Regions from separate parts of the Mesorhizobium sp. CNPSo 4670 genome, predicted to be linked through region 3. Evidence: predicted binding sites of a transcription regulator. Region 3 holds the regulator's gene; each other region holds the start of a gene.
What was found. Region 3 encodes LexA, which represses DNA repair genes until DNA is damaged. Its sites were predicted from a motif close to TGTTCNNNNTGTGTTCNG; they were not measured.
Positions count from the first base shown of each region.

Region 1: AC0ZT5_RS11815 (helicase-related protein) is a predicted target of LexA. The motif match lies at 8,973-8,990, and genes of this name have one in related genera.
Region 2: dinB (DNA polymerase IV) is a predicted target of LexA. The motif match lies at 5,515-5,532, and genes of this name have one in related genera.

Region 1 is NZ_JBWJFQ010000005.1:195,189-205,556, reverse strand. Features, by position in the region: gene AC0ZT5_RS11850 (RNA polymerase factor sigma-32) at 1-695, opposite strand, end outside; gene AC0ZT5_RS11845 (amino acid ABC transporter substrate-binding protein) at 1,024-1,797, shown strand; gene AC0ZT5_RS11840 (amino acid ABC transporter permease) at 1,934-2,614, shown strand; gene AC0ZT5_RS11835 (amino acid ABC transporter ATP-binding protein) at 2,611-3,384, shown strand; gene AC0ZT5_RS11830 (CarD family transcriptional regulator) at 3,471-4,052, opposite strand; gene fdxA (ferredoxin FdxA) at 4,423-4,761, opposite strand; gene AC0ZT5_RS11820 (RNA-binding S4 domain-containing protein) at 4,997-5,395, opposite strand; gene AC0ZT5_RS11815 (helicase-related protein) at 5,412-8,804, opposite strand; gene phbB (acetoacetyl-CoA reductase) at 9,579-10,304, opposite strand.
Region 2 is NZ_JBWJFQ010000003.1:85,795-96,162, reverse strand. Features, by position in the region: gene AC0ZT5_RS06780 (sugar ABC transporter permease) at 1-1,195, shown strand, start outside; gene AC0ZT5_RS06775 (SDR family oxidoreductase) at 1,218-1,943, shown strand; gene AC0ZT5_RS06770 (FGGY-family carbohydrate kinase) at 2,095-3,696, shown strand; gene AC0ZT5_RS06765 (hypothetical protein) at 3,767-4,108, opposite strand; gene dinB (DNA polymerase IV) at 4,236-5,483, opposite strand; gene AC0ZT5_RS06755 (DUF899 domain-containing protein) at 5,693-6,406, shown strand; gene AC0ZT5_RS06750 (winged helix-turn-helix transcriptional regulator) at 6,458-6,880, opposite strand; gene AC0ZT5_RS06745 (dihydrofolate reductase family protein) at 6,994-7,581, shown strand; gene AC0ZT5_RS06740 (SDR family oxidoreductase) at 7,712-8,593, shown strand; gene AC0ZT5_RS06735 (alpha/beta hydrolase) at 8,702-9,643, shown strand; gene AC0ZT5_RS06730 (dihydrofolate reductase family protein) at 9,646-10,176, shown strand; gene AC0ZT5_RS06725 (sigma-70 family RNA polymerase sigma factor) at 10,173-10,368, shown strand, end outside.
Region 3 is NZ_JBWJFQ010000002.1:57,703-68,070, forward strand. Features, by position in the region: gene kynU (kynureninase) at 1-1,122, opposite strand, end outside; gene AC0ZT5_RS03690 (GntR family transcriptional regulator) at 1,285-2,022, shown strand; gene lexA (transcriptional repressor LexA) at 2,395-3,132, shown strand; gene AC0ZT5_RS03700 (ComEC/Rec2 family competence protein) at 3,126-5,588, opposite strand; gene gltX (glutamate--tRNA ligase) at 5,691-7,115, shown strand; gene gltA (citrate synthase) at 7,300-8,628, shown strand; gene lpxB (lipid-A-disaccharide synthase) at 8,660-9,835, opposite strand; gene AC0ZT5_RS03720 (LpxI family protein) at 9,828-10,368, opposite strand, start outside.

The DNA.
Region 1 (10,368 bases), on a different contig from region 3:
CGGAGCTCGCGGGCGTTGAGGGCGGCGAGCGCCGCTTTCAACCACACGGAGCGGCGCTCAACATCGATCGTGTCGCCGACGACTTCGTCGGGCAGAGGATCGTCCGAGACGAGGAAATCCATACGCTCGTTCGAACCCGCGTCATCGGCAACCGGCATGTTGAGCGAGGAGTCGGGCGCCGACAGCCGCGAATCCATCATCGCCACGTCGGCCTCGGAGACGCCGAGCGCTTCCGATACCTCGCGATAGAGCGTTGCGTTCGACAGCGGTTCGGTGCCGTTGGCCAGCCGCGCGCGCAAGCGGCGCAGGTTGAAGAAAAGAGCCTTCTGCGCCGAGCTGGTGCCGCCGCGCACGATCGACCAGTTGCGCAGGATGTAGTCCTGCATCGAGGCGCGGATCCACCACGTCGCGTAGGTCGAAAACCGTACCTCGCGCTCGGGCTCGAAGCGGGCGGCCGCCTCAAGCAGGCCGACATGCCCTTCCTGGATCAGATCGCCGAGCGGCAGACCGTAGTGGCGGAATTTGGAAGCCATGGAAATGACCAGCCGCATATGTGCAACCGTGATGCTGTGCAGCGCGTTCTGGTCGTTGTCTTCTTTCCAGCGCAAGGCGAGCCGGTGCTCTTCCTCCCGTTCGAGGTAGGGAGCCCTCATTGCGGCGCGGACCATGATCCGTCCTGCAGTGTCTTCCATCATGAGGCGCTCCCTGACTCAGGCGATGCGGATGACTTTGCAAACTTGGCAGGGCGCCTGGGTTGAAATCGCAGCGTCGTGCCCTAGAAATCCAGAACGTGCCATGCAGGAAAATGGTTCCGTAGCCGTTGGCGGCTGGATTTGTTGCCTGAGGGATCTCGGCGATGATCGGCGACCCTGCCGATTGCGACCAAAAAGCACTATTTCGAGAATCTGATTTCAGAAGTTGGTTGTTTTTGAAATCCTGTTCCTTATTTTTCTGACTTGTATCTGTCAGTTTCCAACCCTCACAACATGCCGGACAGCCGGCCAAAGACGGGATCACAGAAAAATGAAATGGCTCAAGTCGCTTATCGTCGCCGGAACGCTGCAGGCTCTGGCCGTCACGTCAGGCCATGCCGGCGCCAATCTCGACCAGATCAAGCAGGCGGGCGTCATCAAGGTCGGTACGGAAGGCACCTATGCGCCGTTCACCTATCATGACACTTCCGGCGCGCTGGTCGGCTTCGACGTCGAAATCGCCAAGGCCATCGCCGACAAGCTCGGCGTCAAGGCCGAGTTCCTCGAAGGCAAGTGGGACGGGCTGATCGCCGGTCTCGACGCCAATCGCTATGATACCGTCATCAACGAAGTCGGCATCACCGACGCGCGCAAGGCCAAATATGACTTCTCCGATCCCTACATCGCCTCCAAGGCGGTGCTGATCGTGCGCGGCGACAACACCGACATCAAGACCTTCGCCGATCTCAAGGGCAAGAAGTCGGCGCAGTCGCTGACCTCGAATTTCGGCAAGCTCGCAGAGACCAACGGCGCCGAACTCGTCGGCACCGACGGCTTCGACCAGTCGATCCAGCTGCTTCTGACCGGCCGTGCCGACGCCACCATCAATGACAGCCTGTCGTTCCTCGACTTCAAGAAGCACAAGCCCGACGCCAATGTGAAGATCGCCGCGCAAGAGGAAAACGCCGACTATTCCGGCGTCATCGTGCGCAAGGGCGATCCGGAACTGGTTGCGGCGATCAACAAGGCGCTGGCCGACATCAAGGCCGATGGCACCTACAAGAAGATCGCCGACACTTATTTCGGCCAGGACGTTTCGAAGTAATCTAAGTGGCGAGGCCGGTCACCGGCCGATGAGATATCAAGCGGCGAGCCGTCTTTGACGGTCCGCCGCTTTTGTCGTGATATGTCGATCGCATTCGCGCCCGATCAAGCCGCCTCGACCATCTGGAGGGTCTTACGTGCCGCACTGGCTGCAACTGATGCTGGAGTCGCTGCCTTCGCTGTTGTGGGCGGCCCTGATCTTCACCGTGCCACTGACACTGCTGTCCTTCGTTCTCGGCCTGACGGTCGGCCTCGGCGCAGCCATTTCCCGGCTGTTCGGTCCAAAACCGCTGGTCGCGCTTGTGCGCTTCTATGTCTGGATCTTCCGCGGCACGCCCCTGCTGGTGCAACTGTTCCTGATCTTTTACGGCCTGCCGTCGGTCGGCATCCTGCTCGACGCCTTCACCGCCGCGTTGATCGGCTTCACGCTCAACATCGGCGCCTACACGTCGGAAATCATCCGCGCGGCAATAGGCTCGGTGCCGAAAGGCCAGTGGGAAGCCGCCTATTCGATTGGCATGACCTGGAGCCAGGCGATGCGGCGCACAATCCTGCCGCAAGCCGGACGGGTGGCGGTGCCGCCGCTCTCCAACACCTTCATCTCGCTGGTCAAGGATACGTCGCTGGCCGCCGCCATCACCGTGCCGGAAATGTTCCAGGCGGCGCAGCGCATCGTCGCCACCACCTATGAGCCGCTGATCCTCTATGTCGAGGCGGCGATCCTCTATCTGGCGATGAGCTCAGTGCTGTCGGCCTTGCAGACGCGGCTGGAAGAACGGCTCAACCGCTACGGCGGCTTCCTGGAGGCGCGCTCATGATCGGCCTCACCAACATCGAAAAGCGCTTCGGCGACAATCTCGTGCTGAAGGGCGTGACGGTCACCATCGCCGAGGGCAGCGTGACGGCGCTGGTCGGCCCTTCGGGCGGCGGCAAGAGCACGCTGCTGCGCTGCATCAACCTGCTGGAGATCCCGACATCGGGTACAGTGCGGATCGGTGACGAGACGCTCGAATTCCGCCCTGACGGCAAGGTCCCGGCCAGGGACATCCAGCGCCTGCGCCTGCAGACCGGCATGGTGTTCCAGAACTTCCAGCTGTTTCCGCATCGCACCGCGATTGAGAATGTCATGGAAGGACTGGTGACGGTGCTGAAATGGCCGACGGAGCGGGCGCGCGAGCGGGCGCTCGCTTTGCTGGAAAAGGTCGGCATGGCACACAAGGCCGACGCCTGGCCGGCAACCCTGTCGGGCGGTCAACAACAGCGCGTGGCGATCGCTCGCGCGCTCGCCCCGTCGCCGAAAGTGCTGCTGTGCGACGAGCCGACCTCGGCGCTCGACCCGGAACTGGCGCAAGAGGTGGTCGACGTGCTCGGCAAGCTCGCCAGCGAAGGGACGACCATGGTGATGGCGACGCATGATCTGCGCCTCGCCTCCAAGATCGCGCAGGAGGTGGTCTTCCTCGATGCCGGCGTCATCGTCGAGAAAGGCCCGGCGGCCGTGTTGTTCGGCAATCCGGAACGCCAGCGGACCAAGCGTTTCATTGCGACGCTGAAGCAAGAGGCGGAGAAGGAGGGTGGCGGCGAGGCGTAGGCGCCGCCCTCGTTTCAGCCGATCTTCCCAGAAACAAAAAACCCGGCACGAGGCCGGGTTTTTCATGGATTCGCAGGTGAAAAGCCTCAGGCAGCTTCTTCCTGCTCGGCTTCCTCGTTGTCGGCCTTGGCGCCCCGCTTAGGGCCCTTGTTGAGGTTGACCTCGATCAGGCGCACGGCTTCGGTTTCCGACATGCGGTTGACGGCCGCGATCTCGCGGGCCATGCGGTCGAGTGCCGCCTCGTAGAGCTGGCGTTCGGAATAGGACTGCTCGGGCTGGTTGTCGGCGCGGTAGAGGTCGCGCACAACTTCCGAGATCGAGATCAGGTCGCCGGAATTGATCTTCGCATCATATTCCTGGGCGCGGCGCGACCACATGGTGCGCTTCACGCGGGCGCGCCCCTGCACGACTTTCAGCGCGCGCTCGACATAATCCTCTTCCGACAGCTTACGCATGCCGATGGAGGTCGCCTTGGCGACCGGCACCTTCAGGCGCATCTTGTCCTTCTGGAAGTCGATGACGAACAGTTCCAGCTTATGCCCAGCGACTTCCTGCTCGTCGATCGAGACGATCTGGCCGACGCCATGCGCCGGATAGACAATATACTCACCGGTCTTGAAACCGTGACGCGCAGCGGAGGACTTCTTCTGCGGGGTTATCGTTGCCATTGCGCCCTGAACTCCTTGTTGTGGTACCGGCGTCCTGCCGGCCCGAACTCGCGCGATCGGGGAAACCGACCGTTAGCCGCACAACAGATGAACCCATCCGGAAAAGCCGGGACCGGCAAACCGCAATAGTGCGACCGCCTGGCCCAGATCGCTCTGGTCCGGAATGAGTTTTTCACCTTTCAGTGATTTGGGGCGTCTGCGCCATAAATCGACGTTGTGTCACCGGCATGTTTGACTGATGTAACACAAAAAGTCGGAAGAATCAAGGTTTTGCTGCATCAGCGAAGGCCACAGTTAGGCGCCGCCTGTCAAGACGCTTAATGTGACCTGCCTCTTACCCAACGTAATACGGGCCTTTGTGGACCTGTTGTCAATCGCCTTCGCCGGGCTCGGCCGAGAAGTATTTCTCGAATTTACCGGCCTCGCCGTCGAAGGATTTGGCGTCGGCCGGAGGTTCCTTCTTGGCGGTGATATTGGGCCATTTCTCGGCGTATTCGGTGTTGATCTGCAACCATTTGTCGAGCCCCGACTCGGTGTCTGGCTTGATCGCGTCGGCCGGGCATTCCGGCTCGCAGACACCGCAGTCGATGCACTCGTCGGGATGGATGACGAGCATGTTCTCGCCTTCGTAGAAACAATCGACCGGACAGACCTCGATGCAGTCCATGTATTTGCATTTGATGCAATTGTCGGTCACGACATAGGTCATCGGTCGGCTCCGGAACGTCCCATTTTGTTGGGCTTTTTCCGTGAGGTAACGCCTTTATCCGCCGCTTGCAAGGGCAGCCATGCCTGGCGGCATCGGCGTTTCCGAAATGGAATTCCAGACGGCAGGCCCGGCAGGGATCGGTCATGTCCTGCGAAGTGTCGTTTTTGCCGGGTTCAGGGTTCGTTTTGTGCGTGTCGTTGCGCCAAAATCGTTACGCACTTTTCTGGCCGACACATCAGTCATCGCCAAGCAAGCGGTCGGTCTGGCGGCGTTCCTTCTTCGTCGGGCGGCCGCTGCCGGCCTCGCGCAGCGCCGGAATTGCATCGGGAGGGGCTTCGCCCTTCGGCGCGGGCGGCGGCGAGATATCCTCGTACAGCGTGCGGGCCTCCTCGGCAGGGCCACGCCGCACGCCGGCGTTCAGCACCTTCCAGACGAAGATGCGACGATCAAGTGTGATGGTCAGCACGTCTCCAGGCTTGACCAGATCGGAGGCCTGCGCTGCTTTGTCGCGATTGATGCGAACCCGGCCGGCGACCACTAGTTTCGCCGCCAGCGACCGCGATTTCACGGCGCGCGAAAAGAACAGCCATTTGTCGATGCGCTGGCGGTCTCGGGCAGCCGTTGGGGCAACCATCGACGCGAGCCCGAGCCTACTTCTTCAGCTGGTCGCGCAAAGCGGCGAGCTTGGCGAAGGGCGAGTCCGGATCGAAGCGCACCGGGCGCTCCTCGCGCGGCTTTGGCTGGAAAGCTGGCTTTCCGCCCCCCTTGGCCCGATCTGGGCCGCCACCCTTGCCATCCGGCCTGCCGCCCTTCCAGTCGGGCCGGCCTTCGCGGCGGTCGGGACGCTCGCCCTGTGGGCGGCCTTCACGCCGTTGCTCACCCTCGCCCTGCGGCTTGGGCTTGAACTTGGAGCGGTCGAAGCGCGGCTTGCCTGTGCCGTCCCGCCGTCCCTCATGAGCCGGACGTTCTCCGGGCGTCGCTGCCGCTGGCGTGCCGGCGGCATCCGCAGGCGCGTCGTTCCGGCCGCGCGCCTGTCCGTTGCGCGAGCGATTGTTGCGACCGGGATGGCGGGGGCGCTGTTCGAAACGGCCCTGGCGCCACAACAGGATCGGCTTTGGCGCCTCGGCTTCCGGAACGGGCTCGCTGGAGGCTGAATCGGCCACCAAGATAGGCTCGTCCGCCGCCGCTTCCGCTGCTGGCGCAGCTTCGGAAACTGCCTCTGCCGATGCGGCCGCTACAGGTTCGGCTTCCGCCTCTGGCTCGGCAACCAGCACGGGTTCGGCGGCCACTTCGGCGACGGCCTCTGTTGCGGCTTCTTGCGTGGCTTCGGCTGGCGCCTCGGGTTGTTCTTCCGCGACCGGCTCGGCCGCTTCCGCGACGACTTCGGCGGGAGTTTCGGCGACGGCCTCAACAGGGGCAGCGAGCTCCGAGCCATCGACCGAAACCTTCGCGACTGCATCGACCGCCACGGCTTCCGCCGCCTTGGCCTGCTCGGCTCGTGCAGCCTCTTCAGCCGCGGCCTTCGCTGCCGCTGCTTCGCGCGCGGCATTGTCCTGCGCTTCGAGCCGCGCCTTGACCTCGACGGCCGGCTTCGGTTCGGAACGATAGCCGAGACCTTTCAGGATCTCTTCCATGTCGTCGGCGGTGGCACCGAGGATCGACATCATCGGCGGCGTCACCATGAAGGACTGGCCGTCATAGGCGCCGTCCGGCCTTTGGCCGAGACCAGGCTTCCAGTTGGTCGCCGGGCGGATCAGATCCGCCAACCGCTCCAGAATGTCGATGCGCACGGCGCGGCGGCCCAGATTGCGGTAGCCGGCAAGCTTGTAGAAGGTCTTGTCGAAAGCCGGATCGATGACCACCGAGGTGCGGCCGGAGGCGAGGGCATGGACCACGTCGCCAAAGCCCGGCTTGTCCTTGCCGTCGTTCTTCAGCGCCCACAGCAAGGTCACCAGTCCGGCTGGCGCCGGCTTGATCAGCGCCGGCACGAAGACATGGTAGGCGCCGAAGCGCACGCCGAGCCGTCGAAGGGCTGCACGGCCCTCCTGGTCGAGCGACTTCATCTCCTCGGCAATGTCGCGGCGGTTGATGAGGCCGAAATTCTCGACCAGCTGGAAGGCGATGCCGCGGCCGATGCCGGCAATCTGGTCGGCGTTCTTCAGGTCGACCAGCGGCTTCAGCAGCAACTCGATCTGGAAATTGACGAAACGCTCGGCACGCGCCGCGACCTTGTCGCGCGCCGGGCCGGTCAACTGTTCGTCGGCCAGCAGCACGAGGCGCGGCTTCAGCGTGTCTTCGCCGGCAACCAGAGTGCCGATCGGCGCGCCGATCCAGCGCAGCGTGCCATCCGAGCCAAGCGCGATATCGCCATTGGCGCTAGCGCCGAAGCGTTCGGCGCGCGCCTCGAATTCGGCGGCCAGCGCCTTCTGGGCGGCGGTGCGCACAGCCTTGGCGTCTTCGCCGCCGGCGGTCTGGTCGGCGGTGAAGCGGAACCCTTGCAACTCGCCGACATGATGGCCTTCGACAAGGACGGTTCCGGTAGGACTAATTTCGGCTTCAGGCATGGTATTTTCTCTAAGGCGCCGCATGAGGACGGAAGTCCTGCGGTCTACGAAGCGTTTCGTCAACCGCTCATGCAGCGCATCCGACAATCTGTCTTCGATTTCGCGCGTCTTTTCCTGCCAGTGTGCCTGATCGGCCAGCCAGCCGGGCCGGTTCGACACGAATGTCCAGGTGCGGATCTGGGCAATGCGATGCGACAGCGTGTCGATGTCGCCTTCGGTGGTGTCGGCGCGGCGCACCTGTTCGGCCATGTAATTTTCGTCGACATGGCCATGCCGGGCGAGGTCCGTATAGATCGAAGCAATGAGGTCGGCATGCTGGGCCGGCGCGATCTTGCGGTAGTCGGGCAGCGCGCAGGCTTCCCACAGCAGCGCCACGCGTTTGGCATTGGTGGCGAGTGCGCGGATATCCTCGTCGCGCGACAGGTGCTCGAGCGCCTGCGCATCGACGGCAGGCAGTGCCCGCGTCAGCCCCTCGACCGGGGCGTTGGTCTCGATCGAGCGTTTCAGCGCATCGAGACTGGCGAAGTCGAAATGCGCGGTGCGCCACTGCAGCACCTTCACAGGGTCGAAGTCGTGGCCTTCGATCTTCTTGACCAGATCCTCGTCCAGCGGATCGACCTGGCCGGTGACGCCAAAGGTGCCGTCGCGCAGATGCCGGCCGGCGCGGCCGGCGATCTGGCCAAGCTCGGCCGCCGTCAGGTTGCGATACTGATAGCCGTCGAACTTGCGGTTCTGGGCGAAGGCGACATGATCGAGATCAAGGTTGAGACCCATGCCGATGGCGTCGGTGGCGATGAGATAGTCGACGTCGCCCGACTGGAACAGCGCCACCTGGGCGTTGCGGGTGCGAGGCGACAGCGCGCCGAGCACGACGGCGGCGCCGCCCTGCTGGCGGCGGATCAGCTCGGCGATGGCGTAGACCTCGTCGGCGGAGAAGGCGACGATCGCCGTGCGCCGCGGCAGCCGCGTCAGCTTCTTCGAACCGGCATAGGCAAGATGCGAAAGCCTCGGCCGCGTCACCACCGACACGCCCTTCAGCAGGCGCTGGAGGATGCCGTGCATGGTGGCCGCACCCAGCAGCAGCGTTTCCTGGCGGCCGCGCAGATGCAGGATGCGGTCGGTGAAGATGTGGCCGCGCTCGAGATCGCCGGCCAACTGCACCTCGTCGATGGCGACGAAGGCGGCGTCGGTCTCGCGTGGCATGGCCTCGACGGTGCAGACCGAATATTTGGCGCCGGGCGGTTGAATCTTCTCCTCGCCGGTGATCAGCGCGACCTTGTGGGCGCCGACCTTTTCGCAGACGCGGCCATAGACCTCACGTGCAAGCAGCCTGAGCGGCAAGCCGATGATGCCACTGTCGTGCGCCACCATGCGCTCGATGGCGAGATGAGTCTTGCCGGTGTTGGTCGGCCCAAGCACGGCGGTCACGTCACGGCCCGACAGGATCAGCGGCTCGGTATGTTTCGACTGGATGTTCATCGACCTGGAAATAAGGCTTTCTGGCCTCTCGTTGTCGGGAGCGTGCCTCAAGTGGCGCGTATGACAGGCGACACATAAGGATTTCGAGCGCGAAGCGAAAGCGGAATGTTCCACCGGTGGCTCGAAGTCATCTCCTGTCAAGCTCCAGAATGGTTGCGGATTAACAGTTGGAACGAGTCTGGAACGAATCGGAGACGAATCAGTGACTCGACCAGATTCAGCTTTTGTTCACGGCTACATATGGATTTTGTGACCATGAGTCTCACCACATGCTGAATCAACGAACTGGCCCGTTTCATGCAGGGCGAGCTCTGTCGTTAACCTTTGCCGGCGAACGACTGGAATGCCTTGGCCAGCCTCATCCAAGATTATGAAATTGTTGATCTTTCCTAAGCGGCGTTAAGGATTTGACGGGCGATTCCAGCTGTTGTCGTTAACACTCCGCTCAAAGCCGGAACGAATCGGCTACGAATCGGCGATGCCAGAATCTTCCCGTTTTGTTCACCCCAATATCTTGTGTTGCGAACAGCTTATCCACCGAGAATCCACAGGTTGCAAAGCCACTTTTGCACTGGGCAGCCGGTGGTTGTTAACCTCTGCGTGCCGTAATGGGGCACCAGCCGGCGTGGGGCAGGTCGAAGGCATGAAGTCGCCGGCGAATGACGGACCGGTTTGCCGGTCCGTCGATCTCTCCACCCACATCGGCGCTTCTACCGTCTGGACAAAAAACCGCTTCGCACTTTTCCTGGAATGCTTCAGACGAAGTGAAATGCTTCAGGCGAAGTATTGGCCGCCATTGGCTGAGATGGTCGAGCCGGTGATGAAGCCGGCATCTTCGGATGCGAGGAAGACAACGCAGCGCGCGATCTCTTCCGGTTCGCCGAGGCGGCCGACGGGGATCTGCGGGATGATGCGCTCGTTGAGCACCTTCTCGTCGATCGCCTTGACCATTTCAGTGGCGATATAGCCGGGGCAGATGACATTGACGGTGATGCCGGCGCGGGCCCCTTCCTGGGCGAGCGCCTTCGAAAAGCCGATATCGCCAGCCTTGGCGGCGGAATAATTCACCTGTCCGGCCTGGCCCTTCTGGCCGTTGATCGAGGAGATGGTGATGACGCGGCCGAACTTGCGGTCGCGCATGCCGCTCCACAGCGGATGCGTCATGTTGAAGACGCCCGACAAATTGGTGTCGATGACCTCTTTCCACTGATCGCGCGTGATCTTGTGGAACATGGCGTCGCGGGTGATGCCGGCATTGTTGACCAGCACCGAGACAGGACCGAGATCGGCCTCGACCTGCTTGATGCCGGCGGTGCAGGAATCGTAGTCGGCGACCGACCATTTGTAGACCGGGATACCGGTTTCGGCCTTGAATTTCGCCGCCGCGTCGTCATTGCCGGCGTAGTTGGCGGCAACCGAATAGCCGGCGTTCTTCAATGCTATCGAGATCGCCGCGCCGATACCGCGCGATCCGCCTGTGACGATTGCTACCTTGGTCATGCGTTTCCCCTATTTTGATATCGCCCTGTTGTCGGGCTTGGCAGGCACTGCATACCGACCGGGC
Region 2 (10,368 bases), on a different contig from region 3:
CAAGCACGAGGCGGGCTTGAGCGGCAGTATCCGCGCCTTCGTCGACCGCGTGCGCTCGGGCGACCTCGGCTCGCTGCCGGTCATCGTCGGGCTGGTTATCATCTGGACGGTGTTCGCCAGCATCAATCCGATCTTCCTGTCGAGCAGCAACCTGGTCAACCTGCTGTTCGATTCCTCCACCGTCGGCGTCATCGCGCTCGGCATCGTCTGCGTTTTGATGGTCGGCGAGATCGACCTGTCGGTCGGCTCGATCAGCGGCTTTGCCTCCGCCCTGGTCGGCACGTTGTGGGTCAACCAGGGCTGGCCGGTGGCGCTCGCCATCCTGGCCGCGGTCGCCGTGGGCGGCTTCATCGGCGCGCTCTACGCGCTGCTGTTCAATAGGCTCGGCATGCCGAGCTTCGTCTCGACGCTGGCCGGCCTTCTGGCGGTGCTTGGCCTGCAGCTCTACATCCTCGGCTCCACCGGCTCGATCAACCTGCCTTACGGCTCGAACCTGGTGGATTTCGGCCAGCTGCTGGTGATGCCGAAATTCATGTCGTTCGGGCTGGCGGCGGTGCCCGGCATCGTCATGTTGGTCACCGGCCTGCGCACCGTTGCGCGCCGCCGCGCCGCCAACTTGTCGGCACCTTCTACCGGCGGCATCGTCACGCGGGCGGTGGCGATCACGATCGTGCTCGAACTCATCGTCTTCTATCTCAACCAGGCGCGCGGCATCCCGTGGATGTTCGGCCTGTTCGTCGGCCTGGTCATTGCCATGCACTACGCGCTGACGCGGACGAAATGGGGCCGCTCGATGTCGGCGGTCGGCGGCAACCGCGAGGCGGCAAGGCGCGCCGGCATCAATGTACGGCTGATCTATTCCAGCGCTTTCGTGCTGTGCTCGATGCTGGCCGCGTTCGGCGGCGTGCTGTCGGCGGCGCGGCTTGCCTCGGCCAGCCAACAGGCCGGCACCGGCGACGTCAATCTCAACGCCATCGCGGCGGCCGTCATCGGCGGCACCAGCCTGTTCGGCGGCCGCGGCAGCGCCTATTCTGCACTGCTCGGCATCATCGTCATCCAGTCGATCGCCAGCGGCTTGACGCTGCTCGATCTGTCCTCGTCGCTTCGGTACATGATCACAGGCGCCGTGCTTGCCATCGCAGTCATCGTCGACTCGCTGGCCCGCCGTTCGCGTGTTTCCCATGGCCGGGCCTGAACCCATCAACAGGAAGAGAGATATGACTCAACTGTCCGGAAAAGTTGCGGCCGTCACCGGGGCGGCGTCGGGGATCGGCCTCGAATGCGCAAGATACATGCTGGCGGCGGACGCCAGCGTCGTGCTGGTCGACCGCGCCGAGGCGACGCTGAACAGCCTGTGCGCCGAACTCGGCCCCAAGGCGATCCCGCTGGTGATCGACCTGATGCAGCCATCAAGCGTCGCCACCATGATGCCGCAGATCCTGGAAAAGGCCGGGCAGCTCGACATCTTCCATGCCAATGCCGGCGCCTATGTCGGCGGCGAGGTGCTGACCGGCGATCCCGACACCTGGGACCGCATGCTGAACCTCAACATCAACGCCGTGTTCCGCTCGATCCACGCGGTGCTGCCGCATATGGTCGAGCGCAAGACCGGCGACATCATCGTCACCAGTTCGATCGCCGGACTGGTTCCGGTGGTCTGGGAGCCGATCTACACCGCGTCCAAGCACGCCGTGCAGGCCTTCGTCCACACGGTGCGCAGGCAGGTGGCCAAGCACGGCCTGCGCGTCGGTGCGGTGGCGCCGGGCCCGGTGGTGACCGCGCTGGTCGACGACTGGCCGAAGGCCAAGCTTGAGGAAGAGCTCGCCGCCGGCGGCCTGATGCAGCCGCGCGAGGTCGCCGAGGCGGTGATGTTCATGCTGACCCGGCCGCGCAACGTGACGATCCGGGATCTGGTGATCCTGCCGCAAAGCAATGATTTGTAGCGAGTAGGGAATAGGGAGTAGGGAGTAGCGAAGAGGGAAGAGGAGTATTGATAGGATAGGAAGTTGGTTTCCATCCGAGAATCAACGACTTACCTCGCTATTCGCTATTCGCTATTCGCTATTCGCTATTCGCTAAACCAAAGGTTCCCCCATGCCTCACTATCTCGGCATCGACGTCGGCACCGGCAGCGCGCGGGCCGGGGTGTTCGACCAGGCGGGAAACCTGCTCGTCTCGGCCAAGCAGGACATCGAGGTCTGGCGCGAGCCCGGCGACATCGTCGAGCAGTCGAGCGACGACATCTGGCGGGCGGTGTGCATTGCCACCCGCGCCGCCGTCGCCCAGGCCGGCATAGCGCCGGAAGCGATCGCCGGCATCGGCTTTGATGCCACCTGTTCGCTGGTGGTGCTGGGCGAGGGCGGCGCGCCTTTGCCGGTCGGCCCATCCAACAATCCCGAACGCAACATCATCGTCTGGATGGATCACCGCGCGATCGAGCAGACGCGCCGCATCAACCGCAGCGGCGCGGCGGTGCTGAGGTATGTCGGCGGTGTCATCTCGCCGGAGATGGAGACGCCAAAACTCTTGTGGCTGGCGGAAAACATGCCCGCCACCTTCAACGCAGCCTGGCAGTTCCTGGACCTCGCCGATTTCCTGACCTGGCGGGCGACCGGCAGCCTTGCCCGCTCGGTCTGCACGGTGACCTGCAAATGGACTTATCTGGCGCATGAGAGCCGCTGGGATGAGACTTATTTCCGCAACATCGGCCTCGGCGCGCTGGCCGACGAGGCGTTTGCGCGCATCGGCACCGAGATCGTACCGGCGGGAGCATCGCTCGGCAGCGGACTGACCGCGCAGGCGGCGGCCGACCTTGGCCTTGCCCCCGGCACCGCGGTGGCGGCCGGGCTGATCGATGCGCATGCCGGCGGTGTCGGCACGGTCGGGGCGCGCGGCGATTTCGGCAGTGTCCTGTCGCGCATGGCCTATGTCTTCGGTACCTCGGCCTGCACCCTGTCGTCGACCGCCGAACCGGCCTTCGTCGACGGCGTCTGGGGTCCGTATTTCTCGGCCATGGTGCCGGGGCTGTGGCTGAACGAGGGCGGTCAATCGGCGGCAGGCGCGGCCATCGACCATCTGGTGTGCATGCACCCGGCGGCCGGCGAAGCGGCGGCCACAGCGCAGGCCGAGGGGCTCGGCCTCAGCGCCTGGCTGTCGCTGCAGGCACAAAGCCGTGGGGGCGCCGCAGCGACGCCGGCGCTGGCCGGCGATATCCATGTCGTGCCGGAATTCCTCGGCAACCGCGCGCCTTTCGCCGACCCGGATGCGCGCGCGCTGATTGCCGGGCTCGATCTCGACACCAGCCTCGACAGCCTGGTCGGGCTCTATGTCGCCGGCGTCTGCGGGCTGGGCTACGGAGCGCGCCAGATCGTGCGGGCCGAGCATGACAAGGGCATCCCCGTCGACACTATCGTCGTCAGCGGCGGCGCCGGCCAAAGCCCACTGGTGCGCCAGCTGCTTGCCGATACCACTGGGATGGTGGTGGTGGCGTCGACCTCGCCGGAGCCGGTGCTTCTCGGCTCGGCGATGCTGGGCGCCGTCGCCGCTGGCGCCTACAAGGAGCTGGTAACGGCCATGGCGGGTATGTCGGAACTCGGCGAGGTCTATCATCCCGACGCATCGCTGGCTGGCTGGCACGCCAAGCGTTTCGCGGCGTTTGAGCTGTTGCAGCAGGCCGGCAAGGCGATCAGGGGCTGAAACAGGCAGCCACAAGGATGGCGTTGAATGGCAGAGGAACACACGTGCGCTTAGGCTGTGTGTCGTCGTCTCATTGAACAGACTGGATGAGCCATAGTAGGGCAAGAAGGTTGGCGAGCGATGCACTGGCCGGGCCGAACGTTTTCATCCGATCATCGATCGTGGCACCTATGACCGCATCCCCGGCCTGCACAAGGATCATTATCCAGGCGATGGCTTCAAGCCATTCCGTCGAACCTGTGAAAAATGGCACGGCGCTCGCGACCACCAAAGCCACGCTGCGTGCACAACCGTACAATGCTATCGTGCGGGCGTTGCCGGTTTCGTTCATGGCGGCAGCCAAGGAGAAACCGAGACTGACGACCGCGCTGAGAGCTGTGACTGACGCGCAAACGATGAAGGCTGTGAACATCGCATTCCATGGCTTGTGGCCGCTACACCTTACTCGAATAGCCAGGGCCTGAAATCAAGTCACTCTTTGCCGCTACCAGTTACAACTTGCGCGGTCATATGCAGGGCACGAATGGCTTCGGCTGCCCTCAGAGCTCCTTCTGCGCCAATTCCCTGAATTCGTCGGGCACCGAGCGTGCGGCCTCCAGCGCCACAGTGCCGTAGCCGACCGACTGCTTGCCGAAGCGCTCGCGGATCTTGTCGATGGCGCGGTCGGCACCGAAGCGTGCCAGGCCTTTCAGCGTGCCCGGCCTGTGCTTCTCGTCGGCGAGGCCGAGCGGCAGTTCGAGTTGCAACTCGGCACTTTCCTCGAGATGCGAGACCGAGATCGCCAGCAGCGAGATCGTCTTCTCGTACGGGTGGTCGGCAAGCGCGCCGCGCACCAGGTCGCCGGCGATTTCGGCCAGCATCGTGGTCGCCGAGATCGGCTGGTCGAGCGTGATTGAGCGCGTCACCGCGCTGAGATCGGCAAAGCGCACGCGCACCGTCACCGTGCGGCCGGGCCTAGCCTTGGCGCGCAGCCGACTGGCGACGCGGTCGGCCAGATGCAGCAAAGTGGGCACGATGACCCGCGCAATAGCGGGCTTCTGGCCGAGCGCCGATTGCGCGCCGGCCGAGTGCGCCCGACGCCTGGTCTCCAGTTTGCGCGGGTCGCGGTTCCATGACAGCGCCGACAGCTTTTCGCCAGCGGCGGGACCGAGCAGCCGCGTCAGCGCGCCGCTATGCGTCCTGGCCAACTGGCCGATGGTCTCGATGCCGATTTCGGCCAGCCGCGCCTTTGTCGCCGGGCCGACGCCCCACATCAGGCCGACCGGCAGGTGGTGCAGGAAGGCGATCTCGGTGCCGGGGTCGACCACCACCAGTCCGTCGGGCTTGGCGACCTGCGAGGCGATCTTGGCCAGATGCTTGGTGCGCGCCACGCCGATCGAGATCGGCAGGCCGAGCTCTGCACGGACGCGGCGGCGGATGGTCGTGGCGATCTCTTGCGGGGATCCGAACAGGTGTGTGCAGCCGGCGACATCGGCAAAGGCCTCGTCGATGGAGATGCGCTCGACCACTGGCGTGAAGTCGTCGAGCACTTTGATCGCGGCGTCGCCCAGACGCTGGTAGTCGCTGAAATTGCCACAGACGAAGATCAGCTGCGGGCAGAGCTCGCGCGCCTTGCGCCCCGGCATGCCGCCGCGCACCCCGAAGGCGCGCGCCTCGTAGGAGGCGGCAAGCACGACACCGCCGCCCACCGCAACAGGTTTGCCGCGCAGCGACGGATCGAGCAACTGCTCGACCGAGGCATAGAAGGCGTCGAGATCGGCATGCAGGATGGTGGCTGTCGTTTCCATCCCGACCGCACATCCGCAGTTGCTGATAGACAGGAACATATAGAGAACAAAGCACGCACGACTGTCAAGCAGAATGTCGGCGTCCGGTGCTATCATCCGCGTTCTTCAGCACAAATTGCACAGGTGACGTCGGATCGCGGTTTTCGACAACGTCTTAAAGACAGGCAACGAGACTGTCAGCATACGCCAGAGTGCGGAAGGAGGACGACATGACCAACCACATTATCGCGCCTTACACGGATTGGTTTGAAGCGCACAAAGCGCATCTCGGGAAAGAGAAGGCGTTTACGCGCCAGCGTCAACAACTCGCGGCGGACCGGCGGGCACTGCCGTGGCTTCGGATCGACAAGCCCTACGATTTCGATACGACCCAGGGAAGGAAATCGTTGGCCGATCTCTTCAAGGGCCGCAGCCAGTTGATCATTTATCACTTCATGTTTCCGCCCAATGCGGACTATCGGTGCACCGGCTGTTCATTCCTTTGCGACCACATCGACGCCGCCAACCAGCATCTGATGCATCGCGACGTCTCCCTGGCCGTCTGCTCGCGCGCTCCTCTCGCCGAGCTACTGGACTTCAAGGCGCGGATGAATTGGCAGTTTGACTGGGTGTCGTCTTTCGGAGGCGATTTCAATTTCGACTTCCAAGTATCGTTCACCGAGGACCAGATCAACTCGGGCAAGGTGTTATTCAATTTCGAGGAGGTCGCGATGTCAGGCAGAGATCGTGGTGGTACGACCGTTTTCTACAAAGATGACGATGGGAAGATTTATTGTACGTTCCAGGTGCGGGGCCGTGGTGGCGAGAACCTGATCGGGACATATAGCTATCTCGACCTGACTCCCGTCGGCCGCAATGAAAATGGGCCCTCACATACGCTGGGCGATTGGGTCCGTCTTCACGATGAGTATGATGGTCGCTGATTGTCCTTTTATCGGCGCGAGGGAACGCCTGCCTTGGCAGAGCTTCGGCGATCATATGTTCGCCAGATGCTCCGCGCGCAACGCCGCCTTCATCTGGTCCAGCGCAGCTTCACCGCCGGCCGCCAGAGCCTCGGCGATCCGGGCGAGCTTGTCGTCGGCCCTGCGGTGCTTGCTGCCCCAGGCGCCGAGCGTCGCCAGCACGGGCAGCAGGTCGATGCCTGCCTCGGTCAGCCTGTAGACCGTTTTCAGCCCGTGTGTCGGGTCGTCGCTGCGGATGAGGATGCCTTCGTCCTGCAGAGTCTGCAGCCGCTCGGCCAGCGTGCGCGAGGAGATGCCTTCGTCTGACTGCAGGAATTCCCGAAAATGCTTTTTTCCAGCGAAGATCAGGTCGCGGATGATGAGCAGCGTCCAGCGGTCGCCGAGCAGTTCGAGCGACAGGTTGATCGGACAGCCGGACTTTCCCTTGGTCGACATCTCTATGGTTCCATTTTTAAATCAATTTACTATTGACATCGTTCTCCGCCGTGCGTCAAATGGTTCCAGAAGTAAAGCATTCGTCAGCGTCGGACAAACCGAGGAGAATGACCATGAAAAGACTGATCCTGCAGATGCAGATGTCGGTCGACGGCTTTGTCGGCGCCAACGAGGATCATCACTGGCAGCTCTGGGAATGGGGCGACGACAGCGCCTGGGACGACGAGCTGAAGCGGGACTTCAACGCCGCTTTCGCCGGCGTCGACACCATCCTGCTCAGCCGCAAGATGGCCGAGGAGGGGTACCTGACCCATTGGGGCAATGCGGCGAAGAAGTTTCCACGCGATCCGTTCTACGCCTTTGCGCAGCGCATCGTCGAAGCACGAAAGGTGGTGCTGAGCGACAAGCTCAAAGCCTCGCGATGGGAGCGCACGACTGCTGCCAGTGGCGACCTGCCGCGCGAGGTCAAGGCGCTGAAGGCGGGCGAGGGCGGCAACATGGCCGTCTTCGGAGGCGCCGGTTTCGCTTCCGCCCTGATCGCGGCCGGGCTGGTCGACGAGTTCCAGCTGTTCGTCAACCCGGCGGTGCTGGGCGCGGGACCGCGGATCTTCGACCAGGGCGGGTTCGAGACCCTGCGGCTGCTCGGCTCGAAAGCCTATGCCTGCGGGATGGTGGTCAACCGCTACGCGCCGGTGGCATGATCCGAGGCATGGTGGAGGCATCTCGCCGATAAAAAGATGTTTGGGCGGAATCCTTTGCCCGCGTCTCTTCGTCTTCAACGTGCGGTCGCTAGAGGGCGGGCGCATCAATCCTGAACGGAGAGACAAGACCATGATCCTGGTGACAGGCGCCACGGGCCTTAACGGCAAGGCCATCGTGCGCGAGTTCGCTCGGCAGAAGCATCAGATGAGGGCGCTGGTGCGGGACCCGGCCCGTGCCTCGGCGGCGGGGCTCGACGGGCTTGCCGGGATACAACTGGTCGAGGGCGACATGCGCCGGCCTGAAACGCTGGGCGCTGCACTCGACGGCATCGACCGCTTGCTGATGATTTCGACCGCCGCCGAGGACATGACGGAAACGCAGTGCCGCTTCATCGACGCCTGCAAGCAGGCCGGTGTTGCCCATGTGGTGAAGTTTTCCGGCGCGGAATCCAACGTCGGTTATGACGCGACGAAATTCCGCTTCACGCGCATGCATGAGGAGATCGAGCGCTATCTGGAGGGGGCAGGCATGGCGTGGACGCATCTGCGCCCCAGCCAGTTCATGCAGGTCTATCTGCGCGACGCGCCAACCATTGCCGCCGAGGGCGTCTTCCGTCTCGCACTCGGCGACACCGAACTGTCGCCGGTCGATGTCGAGGACATCGCCAAGGTCGCCTTCCGGCTGCTGCGCGACGGCGGCCATGCGGGCGAGAGCCTCGACATGACCGGGCCCGAGGCGCTGACGATGCGCGATGTCGCGGCGCGGATCTCGCAAGCGATCGGCAAGCCGGTTCGCTATGTCAATGTGAGCCTTGAGGTGCGGCGGCGCAATCTGCTGGCCGGCGGCATTCCAGGCGGTTTTGCGGATGCGCTGGACGAGCAACTGGCCGAGCGGCTACGGCGGCCGAAATCGCGGGTGTATCTGGCGACGCATGAGATGTTCGGCGTGCGGGCAACGCCGTTCGTCGAATTCGCCCGACGTCATGCCGCAATGTTTGGCGGCGAGCACTAGCCGCGCTCGCGCAAAAAACATCCGCGGCCACGTATCCTTTCCGACCGCTCGTTCGTCCTAGGCTTCGAAGGTCGCGCGGCCCGCGATCCGCAACCCCGGGAGACCATCATGGCGAGCATACAGAGCGAGGCAAACAGGAACCACTACGCGGCGCTGGCTGCCAATGCAGACAAACTGACGAGCCCGCAAGCGATCATCGACTACAACGACACGCATTGGACGGCGCTGACCGGCGAACCCGGCGGCGTCGACTATATCGAGGTCGATGCCGGCGGCGTGCCGGCGATGTGGATCGTGCCGAAGGGCGCCGACGAGCAGCGGGTGCTGTTCTACGCGCATGGCGGCGGCTTCATCGGCGGCTCGATCTACACGCACCGTAAGCTGGTCGGGCATCTGGCCAAGGCCGTCGGCTGCCGGGCGTTGCTCTACGGCTATCCGCTGGCGCATCAGGCGAAGCATCCGGTCCAGCTCAATGCGGCGATGAGCGCCTGGAACTGGCTCACCGACCGCACCGGGCAAGGCTTCGACACCAGGCACATCGCGCTTGCCGGCGATTCCTGCGGCGCGGTGCTGACCTATGGCGTCCTGCAGCGCCTTCGTGAGGAGGGCCGGCCATTGCCTGCCGCGACGCTGATTATCTCCGGCTGGTTCGACATGGCGCTGACCGGTGCCAGCTATGAGACCAACCGCGACAAGGACCCGGCTTTCGCCAAGGCTGCCGTCGACTGGCTGGCGACGAACTTCATCGGCGATGGCGACCGGCTCGATCCGGAGGTCAGTGCGCTCTATGCCGACCTCAGCGGATTTCCGCCTGTCTTCCTGCAGGCCGGCGGGGATGAGACGCTGGTCGACGAAAGCCGCATGTTCGCCGACCGCGCCAGGCTCGCCGGCGTCGAGACGCGGCTCGACGTCTTTGACGGCATGCTGCATTCCTTCCAGATGATGGCCGGCAAGGCGCCGGAAGCCGACGACGCGATCGGCCGGCTCGCCGCCTGGGTGCGGCCGAGACTTGGGCTGCCGGACATCAGCAACAGCGACAAGGCTGCCTGATTGTGCGCCGGTTGATCGTGTCGAGCTTCGTGTCGCTGGATGGTGTCATCGAAGCACCGATGGCGTGGGCATCGCCCTTCTTCGACGAGCGGAACCAGGCGCACGCCTTGCAGGCGTTGTCCGGCGTCGACTTATTCCTGGTCGGCCGCGTCACCTACGAGATGTTTTCGGCGCGCTGGTCTGACATCAAGGGTCCCTATATGGACCGTATCAACGGCATGAAGAAGCTGGTCGCCTCGACGACACTGAAGACGGCAGGATGGAATGCCAGCGTGCTCGAAGGCGACGCCGCTGAAGCGCTTGCCGCGATCAAGCGGCAGCCGGGCGGCGATATCCTGAAATATGGGGTGTCGCAGCTCGACCGCACGCTGCTTTCCGCCGGGCTGGTCGACGAGTATCATCTGTCGATCGTGCCGACGCGGGTCGGACACGGCAAGCGCGCCTTCGACGATGTCGGTTCCATCAAGCTCGACCTCGTCAGCACGCATCGTTTTGACAATGGCGTGGTGACCCTGACCTATGTGCCGCGATGAACCAGCATATCCGAAAATCTCGTGACACGGCGCAAGGGATACGGCCGCGGCTTGATGCCGAAGGCCTGTTCGACCTGCGCTATGCAGCGTTCCTGGAGACGGTTTCGCATCTGCGCGTCAAGCTGCACCGGTACTGCGCGCGCATGACCGGCTCGGTCCTCGATGGCGAGGACATCATGCAGGAGGCGCTGT
Region 3 (10,368 bases):
GCGGATGGTCGAAGGCGCGCGGAAATCGCCGATCACGCCGCGCTCGATCAAGGCCCGCATCACCTGGTAGCCGCTGGGGTGGATGAATGACACCTGACTGCCGCGCTCGTTGCCGTTGCGCGGACTTTCAAGCTCGAGCCCGTAGGCGCCACACCTTGCTTCGACCATCTGGATGAACAGATCGGTCAGCGCGATGCTCTTTTGGCGCACCGCCGCCATGTCGACGTCGTTCCAGAGGTCCAGGGCGCCCTTGAGCGCCCGCATCGACAACACCGGCTGCGTGCCGCACAAGAACCGGCGGATGCCGATGCCGGCGGCATAGCCCTGTTCGAAGGCGAACGGCCGCGCATGCCCCCACCAGCCGCTGAGCGGCTGATAGACATCACCGTGGTGCCGCTCTGCGGCATAGATGAAGGCTGGCGAACCCGGGCCGCCATTGAGGTACTTGTAGGTGCAGCCGATGGCGAAATCGGCATTGGCGCCGTCGAGTTCGACTGGCAGCGCACCGGCGGTGTGGCAGAGATCCCAGACGATCAGCGCACCGGCCTGATGGGCCCTGCGCGTCAGCGCCGCCATGTCGCGCAACTGGCCGGATTTGTAGTTGACGTGGTTGACCAGGATAACGGCGACGCGCTCGTCGATCAGGTCCTCGATATCAGGCGCATCGACGCCCTCGAGCCGCAGGATCGTACCGGGCCGCGTCGAAGCTACGCCCTCGGCCATATAGAGATCGGTTGGGAAGCTGTCGCCCTCGGCCACGATGAGCGACCGATCCGGCCGCATTGCGAGCGCCGCATGTAGCACCTTGTAGATGTTGATCGACGTCGTATCGCAGACCACAGTCTGGCCAGCCGCGGCGCCGATCAGGCGTCCGAGTTGGTCGCCGAGCTCGACCGGCATGTCGAACCAGCCGGCGGTGTTCCAGGCACGGATGAGGTCCTGCGCCCATTCCTGTGTCGCGGCCTTGTTCAGTTCGTCGAAGACGGTGGGTGAAGCCGCACCAAGCGAATTGCCGTCGAGGTAGATCACCCCTTGCGGCAAGACGAAACGATCGCGCATGGCGCGTAGCGGGTCCGCGGCGTCCATCACCTCGATTGCAGAGAGATCGGGAGTTGCATTCATGGTCGACTATCCCCGCGCATGGGCGTGCTCAGATGAACATATCAGGTGAAACCGTTCGCGATCATGGGCAGTCCCTTGGGTGTTGTCAAACATTATATATAATTTACGCAATGGAAGGATTTCATATATAATCACCCGGCCAATTGGTACGGATGGTCGGCAATGCTGGACGACGAGCACTTCTCGAAGACAGAAGCAGCCTACAAGCTGCTGCGCCGCGATATCCTCACCGCCCGTCTGAAGCCCGGCGCACCGCTCAAGCTTAGCGCGTTGCGCAACAGCTACGGCATCGGCTGGACACCGCTGCGCGAGGCGCTCTCGCGATTGGAGGCCGAGCGCCTGGTGACCGCCATCAGCAATCGCGGCTTTGCCGTCGCTCCGGTCTCGCGCAACGAGCTGGAAGATCTGTCACGCGCCAGATTGGTGGTTGAACTGCCTCTGCTCCACGAATCGATCGAGAAAGGCGGCCGTGAATGGGAGGACACCGTCGTCGCTGCCCACTATCGGCTGTCGCGCAGCAGGACCGCGGTCGACGACCCGTCCGACAACGTGGTCGACGAATGGGATGAAAAGCACGAGGCTTTCCACGCGGCATTGCTCAGCGCGGCAACATCCCCCTGGCTGCTGACCTTCCACTCCACGATCGCGGATCAGTTGCGTCGCCATCACCGCTTTCTTGGCCTGGCGCCAACCTTGCGTGCGGCCGCCGGTCTCCAGCATGGCTACGAAGAGGCCATGGAGGCGCTGCGCCAGGCCGTCGCGATCAAAGATCATACCGCGCTCATGGAAGCGGCGCTGGATCGCAACATCGAGCGCGCGAAAACCCTGATGGTTGCCCACATCGGCTACACGCTGCATGTCTATGTCCACGCCGGCGATGGCAGCTCAAACAAACGGTAATGCAACGAGGAACAAGGCAAGGCCGATATGGCCAATTCCTCCGCCAAAGTTGGCTTTTTGGCTCCCTTTCGTTCACGGGAGCCACGACCGGTGAAGTGAACCAAGCCCTCTTGTCGAGCTTCCAGCGTTGGCCGAGGCCAAGCCCGACACAGGGTGGGCCACAGGCCATTAACCATAGCAATTTCAATCCAACCAAGCACTCGGCGTTGGCAGGCAAGCGTCGATCGCGACCCACCGCCGGGGCGCCAAATAATTTCAGCCACCTTAACAAGTTCATTAAACTTTAAACGGTTGCGGAACACAACTGGAACAGATAGTGTTTGTTCTGGGTTTGTTTTTCCGATTCTGGTTTTGGGTAACCTGGGGGCTGCCATGCTGACGCGCAAACAACACGAACTCCTGATGTTCATTCATGAACGGCTCAAGGAAAGCGGCATTCCGCCATCCTTCGACGAGATGAAGGAAGCACTCGACCTTGCCTCCAAATCCGGCATACACCGGCTGATCACGGCGCTGGAGGAGCGCGGCTTCATTCGTCGCCTGCCCAATCGGGCGCGCGCGTTGGAAGTGCTGCGGCTGCCGGATTCGATCGCGCCAGGCCTCAATGCGGCAAAGAAGTTCTCGCCAAGCGTCATCCAGGGCAGCCTCGGTCAAGGCGGCCTTGGCCGGCAACTCAAGCCTGCGTCTTCACGGATGCCTTCGGCCGGCAATGACGACGACGTGGTCTCCGCCGTGTCGATCCCGGTCATGGGACGCATCGCGGCCGGTGTGCCGATCGACGCCATCCAGCACCAGACGCATTCGATCTCGGTGCCGCCGGACATGATCATGGGCGGCGAACACTATGCCCTTGAGGTCAAGGGCGACTCGATGATCGAGGCCGGCATCTTCGACGGCGATACTGTCATCATCCGCAATGCCGATACAGCCAGCCCGGGTGAGATCATCGTGGCGCTGGTGGATGAAGAGGAAGCGACGCTGAAGCGGTTCCGCCGCAAGGGTGCCTCGATTGCTCTCGAAGCCGCCAACCCGGCCTATGAAACCCGCATTTTCGGACCGGACAGGGTCAAGGTGCAAGGCAAGCTCGTCGGGCTGATCAGGCGCTACTGAGCAGGGCTTGCGACCGACTTTTCGGGTTTGCGGTAGGGTGGCAGGCCCCTCGCCTCGCGCGAAAACTTGCGCTGCGTGTGCCAGGGCCGGTATGACCCGTCCACCGCGAAGCTCATCGTCGCAGGCGTGGTCGCCGATTGGCGATCGAAGAAGACGGCCGCGCTACCCTTGCGGGCCAGTTGTCGCTTGGTGATGACGAGCACCAGCGGATTGTGACAGGGGTCATAGGCCGTGGCGTCATCGATGACGATCAGGTCGGCGAAGCCGCAGGCCATCCAGGCGTCTTTTCGGTCTTCGACATGCGCGATGATCGCGCCGGACGGATGCTTGGCGAGACAAACGCCCGATGTGCAATAGAAAGGCGCGCCCGACGGCAACTCGGCGGCATCGGCTATCTCGAATTGCCCGTCTCCTTTGCTGAACACCTCCGGCATGACGATGGTTTCGGATGTCAGCGCGCGTTTCCAGTTGTCGACCGTGAATTCGTTCGGGCGTGCCCGGCTGACGGCGAGTTCGCCACCCCCGATCGGCAGCGCAACCAGCCTGGCGTCCTCCGAGATCAGCACGTCCGGGGCACGCGTGTCCGAGACGGTCAACAGGCCGGCAAGCGCGAACGGAAGGGCTGCGAGCCGCAGCCATGTCGTCGCCATCGTCGCGATGACCAAGGCAATCGCCACCAGCAGGACGGACTGTTGCGAAATCAACCCGACCGCGTCGACCGGCGAGCGCTCGGAAATCCATCCGGACATGGCGATCATCGCCGTCAGGCCTTTGCCCATTACGTAAAGAAAGGGACCATCGGCGCCAAAAGGCATCGCCAGCGCACTGAGGACGGCGAAAGGCATCACAATCAGCGAGACGATTGGCATGATGGCGAGATTGGCGAACAGGCTGAGCGGCGACACCCGCTGAAAATGCCAGATGGCAAAAAGCGCCGTGGCAGAGCCGGCAATGATGGAGGTCATGGCAAGGCCACCCATCGCCAACAGGAATTTTCGCGTGAGAAAGCCAGGCAGAGATCGCCGTGGCGGCGGCGGTCTCGTTTTCCCCGCGCGATGATCAGACCAGCCGGCATAGGCACCGACCAGCGCCGCGGTCGCCGCGAATGACATCTGGAAACTTGGGCCGACCACTTCATGCGGCGACACCACAATGACCGCGATCGCCGAGATCGCCAGGTTGCGCATGGTCAGCGCCGCCCGATCGAACAGCACCGCAATCAGCATCACCGCCAGCATGATGAAGCTGCGCTCGGCGGCAACGACGATGCCTGAGATGACGAGATAGGCGGCGATCGAGACAAGCGCGGCGGCGGCCGCGTATTTCTTGACCGGCCGCCGCGCGGAAAAGTCCGGAAACAGGGCGAAGGCGCTGCGCATCAGCATCATGATGGTGCCAGCGACCAACGCCATGTGCAGCCCCGAAATGGAGATGACGTGGTAGATGCCGGTGCGCCGCATCGCTTCGTTGATCTCATCGGGAATGCCGGCGCGCACACCAACGATCAGCGCCGCAGCGATCTCGCCTTCGGCCCCACCGACACTGCCCCTGATATGGTCGGCGATGGCTTCACGGGCATTTTCTATCCCCGAGGCAATCCGGGCCGACAGCGGCATGTCGTTGTCATTGCCGGCGATAAGCTTTGGATTGCCGAGAAAGAACCCGCTGCCGCCGATGCCGGCGAAATAGCTGTCGAAGGAGAAGTCGTAGCTGTCCGGCCTCACCGGGCCGGTGGGCGGCAACAGCTTGGCGTAGCCGGTGACCAGGGAGCCGGCGGTGATCTCCGCCGGGATCTTTCGTGCCGAAAGCCGAACCCGCTCCGGCGCATAGCGCAATTTCGGCCTCGCGGTCGACGTCACGTCGATGGTCAACCGGATGCGGCCGGTCTCCATTTGGTCAAGCGAGACGACGCGGCCGGTCACTTGGGTCGAGATTTCCGAACCCAGCATCTGCGTTCCAGCCCGCCATGTCTCGACCTTGCCGGCGAGCAGGCCGAGCGTGCACAGCAGCACAGCCATGAAACACAGATGGGTTTTCGGCCAGGAACGCGAGACGAACGCGCAGAGCCCCGTCAGAACGACGACCGCAACAGGCTTTGCAAAATCTGGTTCCACCGTCAGCGAAAAATAGCCGATCGCTCCGATCGCCAGACAGACCGGCACCAGCAGGAAGGCTACGCCTCGGTCAAGCTCCAGGCTTCCTGCCGTGGCCACGCTGTGGCGCAGCCGAGGCAGTGATATCCGGCCGATTTGCCGGCGCACGCGCACGATCCTGCCGGCTTCGGCAACAGGGACGGGGGCGGAGACATCCGCTTGCAACGGCGGGTTGCCGCGGTCCGGCAAGATGGGTGATGGCGGTGGCGACGTAGTCGGCAGCGGCATCGCAAACAGGGACCGTTCGCTGACGCCAATAGCGGCGTCCTCGCCCTGATCCGAGCCCCAGCCCCGTCCAGCCATCGGGTCTGCCCCTTGCGCCCTCGACACCCTATGCTACATGAACGCGCAATGCGCGAAAGTCCGCGCAACCACACCCCGCTTCAGATGGTTTCCGAGAGTTTCATGTCCGACAAGGTCGTCACCCGTTTTGCCCCCTCGCCCACCGGTTACCTGCACATAGGCGGCGCGCGCACGGCGCTGTTCAACTGGCTGTACGCAAAGCACACTGACGGCACGATGCTGCTGCGCATCGAGGACACCGATCGCGAGCGCTCCAACGATGCCGCGACCGCAGCCATTCTCGACGGGCTTTCCTGGCTCGGCCTCTCCTGGGATGGCGAGGCCGTCTCGCAGTTCGAGCGCGCGCCGCGTCATCGCGAGGTGGCCGAGGAGCTCGTGCGCTTGGGCAAGGCCTACTACAGCTACGAGACGCCGGCCGAGCTGGAGGCGATGCGCGAGGCAGCACGCGCCAAGGGGCTGCCGCCCCGCTATGATGGCCGCTGGCGTGACCGGGACCCCTCCGAGGCCCCCGCAGGCGCCAAGGGCGCCATCCGCATCAAGGCGCCGACCGCGGGCGAGACGGTGGTGCACGACCGTGTCCAGGGCGAGGTGCGCTTCCCCAACAAGGATCTCGACGACTTCATCATCCTGCGTTCGGACGGCAACCCGACCTATATGCATGCCGTCGTCGTCGACGACCACGACATGGGCGTCACCCACATCATTCGTGGCGACGACCATTTGACCAACGCCGCCCGCCAGACGGTGATCTACGACGCCATGGGCTGGGAGGTGCCGTCTATGTCGCATATCCCGCTGATCCACGGCGCCGATGGCGCCAAGCTGTCGAAGCGGCACGGCGCGCTCGGCGTTGAGGCCTATCGCGCCATGGGCTACCTGCCGGAGGCGCTGCTCAACTACCTGGCGCGGCTCGGCTGGAGCCATGGCGACGACGAGATCATGTCGGTCAAGGACATGATCTCCTGGTTTGACATCGGCGACGTCAACAAGGGCGCCGCCCGCTTCGACTTCGCCAAACTGGAGGCGCTGAACGGCGTCCATATGCGCCGCATGAGCGATGCCGAGCTGTTCGACATCTTCATCGCCACTCTGCCCTATCTCGAGGGCGGTCCGGCTATTGCTGCGCGCCTCGACGACACGCACAAGGCGCAGCTGTTGGCCGCGCTGCCCGGACTGAAGGAGCGCGCCAAGACACTGGTCGAGCTTGTCGACGGCGCCGCCTTCCTGTTTGCCACCCGGCCGCTGCCGATCGACGACAAGGCGGCACTGCTGCTCAACGAAGACGCGCGCATGATCCTGCGCGGCGCTCACGAAGCGTTGAACGCCCTGTCAGGTGACTGGACGGCCACTGCGGCGGAGACGGCGGTGCGCGACTATGCGCAGGCCGGCGGCCATAAGCTTGGCGCCGTGGCCCAGCCTTTGCGCGCCGCCCTGACTGGCAAAAGCACCTCGCCGGGTGTGTTCGACGTGCTTGGCGTGCTCGGGCGCGAGGAAAGCCTGGCGCGCATAGCGGATCAAATCGATTAGGAGCGAACTGGCCCAAGAAGATTGGCATTGAAAGGCGCGTTTCGCAGTGCAACATTAGGCCTTGGCCCAATCTGGCACGCACCTCCTAGAATGCGGTGGCGAATACGCGCATTGCGGTGATTTCGACGTGTCGCTCTGCGGAATTTTGCCTTTGCCGGCATGAGGAAACAAGAAGGAGTTTGCAATGACCGAAGCTGCGAAAAAACTGGATTTGGGCGGCAACACCCACGAGGCCACGGCAACGCTTGAATTCGCCGGCAAGACTCACGAATTCAAGGTACGAAGCGGCTCTGTCGGGCCTGATGTCATCGACATCGCCTCGCTCTACAGCACAACCGGCGCTTTCACCTACGATCCCGGCTTCACCTCGACCGCAAGCTGCGAGTCCGAGATCACCTTCATCGACGGCGACGCCGGCATCCTCTTGCACCGCGGCTATCCGATCGACCAGTTGGCCGAACACGGCGACTTCCTCGAGGTATGCTATCTCCTGCTCTATGGCGAATTGCCGACCAAGGCGCAGAAGGACGATTTCGATTACCGCGTGACGCGCCACACCATGGTGCACGAGCAGATGTCGCGCTTCTTCACCGGCTTCCGCCGCGACGCGCATCCGATGGCAGTAATGTGCGGCGTCGTTGGCGCGCTGTCGGCCTTCTACCACGACTCCACCGACATCTCCGACCCCTACCAGCGCATGGTTGCCTCCATGCGGCTGATCGCCAAGATGCCGACGATCGCGGCGATGGCCTACAAATACCATATCGGCCAGCCCTTCATTTACCCGAAGAACGAGCTGAACTTCGCCGCCAACTTCCTGCACATGTGCTTCGCCGTGCCGTGCGAGGAGTACAAGATCAATCCGGTGTTGGCGCGCGCCATGGAGCGCATCTTCATCCTGCATGCCGATCACGAGCAGAACGCCTCGACCTCGACCGTGCGTCTTGCTGGTTCATCGGGTGCCAACCCGTTCGCCTGCATCGCCGCCGGCATCGCTTGCCTGTGGGGCCCGGCCCATGGCGGCGCCAATGAAGCGGCGCTCAACATGCTGGGCGAGATCGGCCATGTCGACCACATCCCGGAATTCATCGCTCGCGCCAAGGACAAGAACGACCCGTTCCGGCTGATGGGCTTTGGCCACCGTGTCTACAAGAACTACGATCCGCGCGCCAAGATCATGCAGAAGACGGCGCATGAGGTGCTGGGCGAGCTCGGCATCAAGGACGATCCGCTGCTCGATATCGCCATGGAGCTGGAAAAGATCGCGCTGACCGATCCCTATTTCATTGAGAAGAAACTCTACCCGAATGTCGACTTCTATTCCGGCATCACGCTGAAGGCGCTGGGCTTCCCCACCACGATGTTCACCGTGCTGTTCGCGGTCGCCCGCACCGTCGGCTGGATCGCGCAGTGGAAGGAGATGATCGAGGACCCGCGCCAGAAGATCGGTCGTCCGCGCCAGCTCTATACCGGTGCGCCGGAGCGTGACTACGTGCCGATCGCCAAGCGCTGATCGAGGCTTTCCGGATTGAGAAAGGCGCCCGTCAGGGCGCTTTTTTTATGTGACGAAGCACGACGCCCGCCGCGATCTCGCCGGACGGCTTGTCGGTCGCCATGCGCCGGGTGATCTCGGCAAAGCCTTGCTTCTGCCAGGCGCGCATGCCGCTGTCGGCGAACAGCGCTTCCAATTGCCGGGTCAGATTGTTCGGCTTGACGTACTCATTATAGAATTCCGGGACCAGCGCCCGATCCGCGATCAGGTTGGGCAACAGCGCCGACCAGACGGACAACAGGTAAGGCGCCACGACGCGCGCGACGGGATCGAGCCTGTAGCAGGAGACCATCGGTACACCGGCCAGCGCCAGCTCCAGCGATACCGTCCCCGACGCGATCAGCGCCGCATCGGCCTTGCCGAAGGCCTGCCATTTGCGTAGGGGATCAAGGATGATCTCGGGTTTCTCATCCCACCGTGTGACCGAGGCCCTGACGAGGTCGGCGACATGCGGGACGGTCGGCAGCAGCAGCCGCAGGCGATGCCCGCGCGCATGCAGCATCGACACCGTCTCGCCGAACGGCTCCAGCAGCCGTCGCACCTCCCCGCGCCGCGAACCGGGCAGGACGAGCAGCGTCTTGACGCGGTCGGAAGAAGCAAGGTCTCGCGGCAACTCCTGCGCCTTCGCGGCGCTGAGCACGCCCGCATCATGTGTGAGGCGATGGCCGACATAGGTTCCGGGCGGGCCGCCCAGCCGTTCGAGCTCCTTCACCTCGAACGGCAGGATGCAGAGAATATGGTCGACATAGGGCTTCATGGCCACCGCCCTGCCCGGCCGCCATGCCCACACGCTTGGGCAGACATAGTGGATGATCGGGATCGACGGATTGGCCGCACGCACCTTCCTGGCGACGCGCAACGAAAAGTCAGGACTGTCGATGGTGACGAGGCAATCGGGCTTCTCGTCCACAACGGTTTTGGCCAGGAGGTTGATCCGCCGCATCAGGCGTGGCAGGTCGCGCAGGATGGCGCTGAAACCCATCAGGGCGATCTCGCCGGCATCGAATGGCGACACCAGTCCCAGCGCCTGCAAATGGCGGCCGCCGAGACCGACGATCTGCACCTCGCGCCCGGTAGCCTGCTTGAGCGAACGCACGATGTCGCCGCCAAGCAGATCGCCCGACTCTTCGCCGGCAACAATCGCAATCCTCAATGCCCTGTCAGGCATGATGCGGCTCCGTAGCGGCAGGCAGGCCGATGACGAACAGGCCGAGGGCGTTGGCGCGCGCGACTGTTTCAGGACCTTCGAGAACCAGCGAACGTCCCGCCTCGACGGCAATGCCGGCAAGCCCGGCCGCATGCACCGCCTCGATCGTCTGCGGACCGATGGAAGGAAGATCCGCACGCAGTTCCTGGCCAGGCTTGGCGCATTTGACCAGCACGCCGCGGGTCTTGCCCGCGATACGGCCGTGGCCACGCAACAGCTTCGCGCGATCGAGCAGTCCGGCTGTTCCCTCGATGCCTTCGAGCGCAATGGTGCGGCCACCGACCGCGATCGCCGCCTGGCCAATATCCAGCGCCCCTATCGCCTTTGCCGCTGCAAGGCCTGCCTCGATGTCGAGCCAGTCCGATTTGCGTGGCGAGGCCTTGGTCAGGACGCCCTCGGCGGCGACGAGGTCCGGCACGATTTCGTGGGCGCCGACGATCTTTATGCCTCGTGCTTCGAGACCTCGTGCCACCACCTTCAGCAAGCCATCGTCG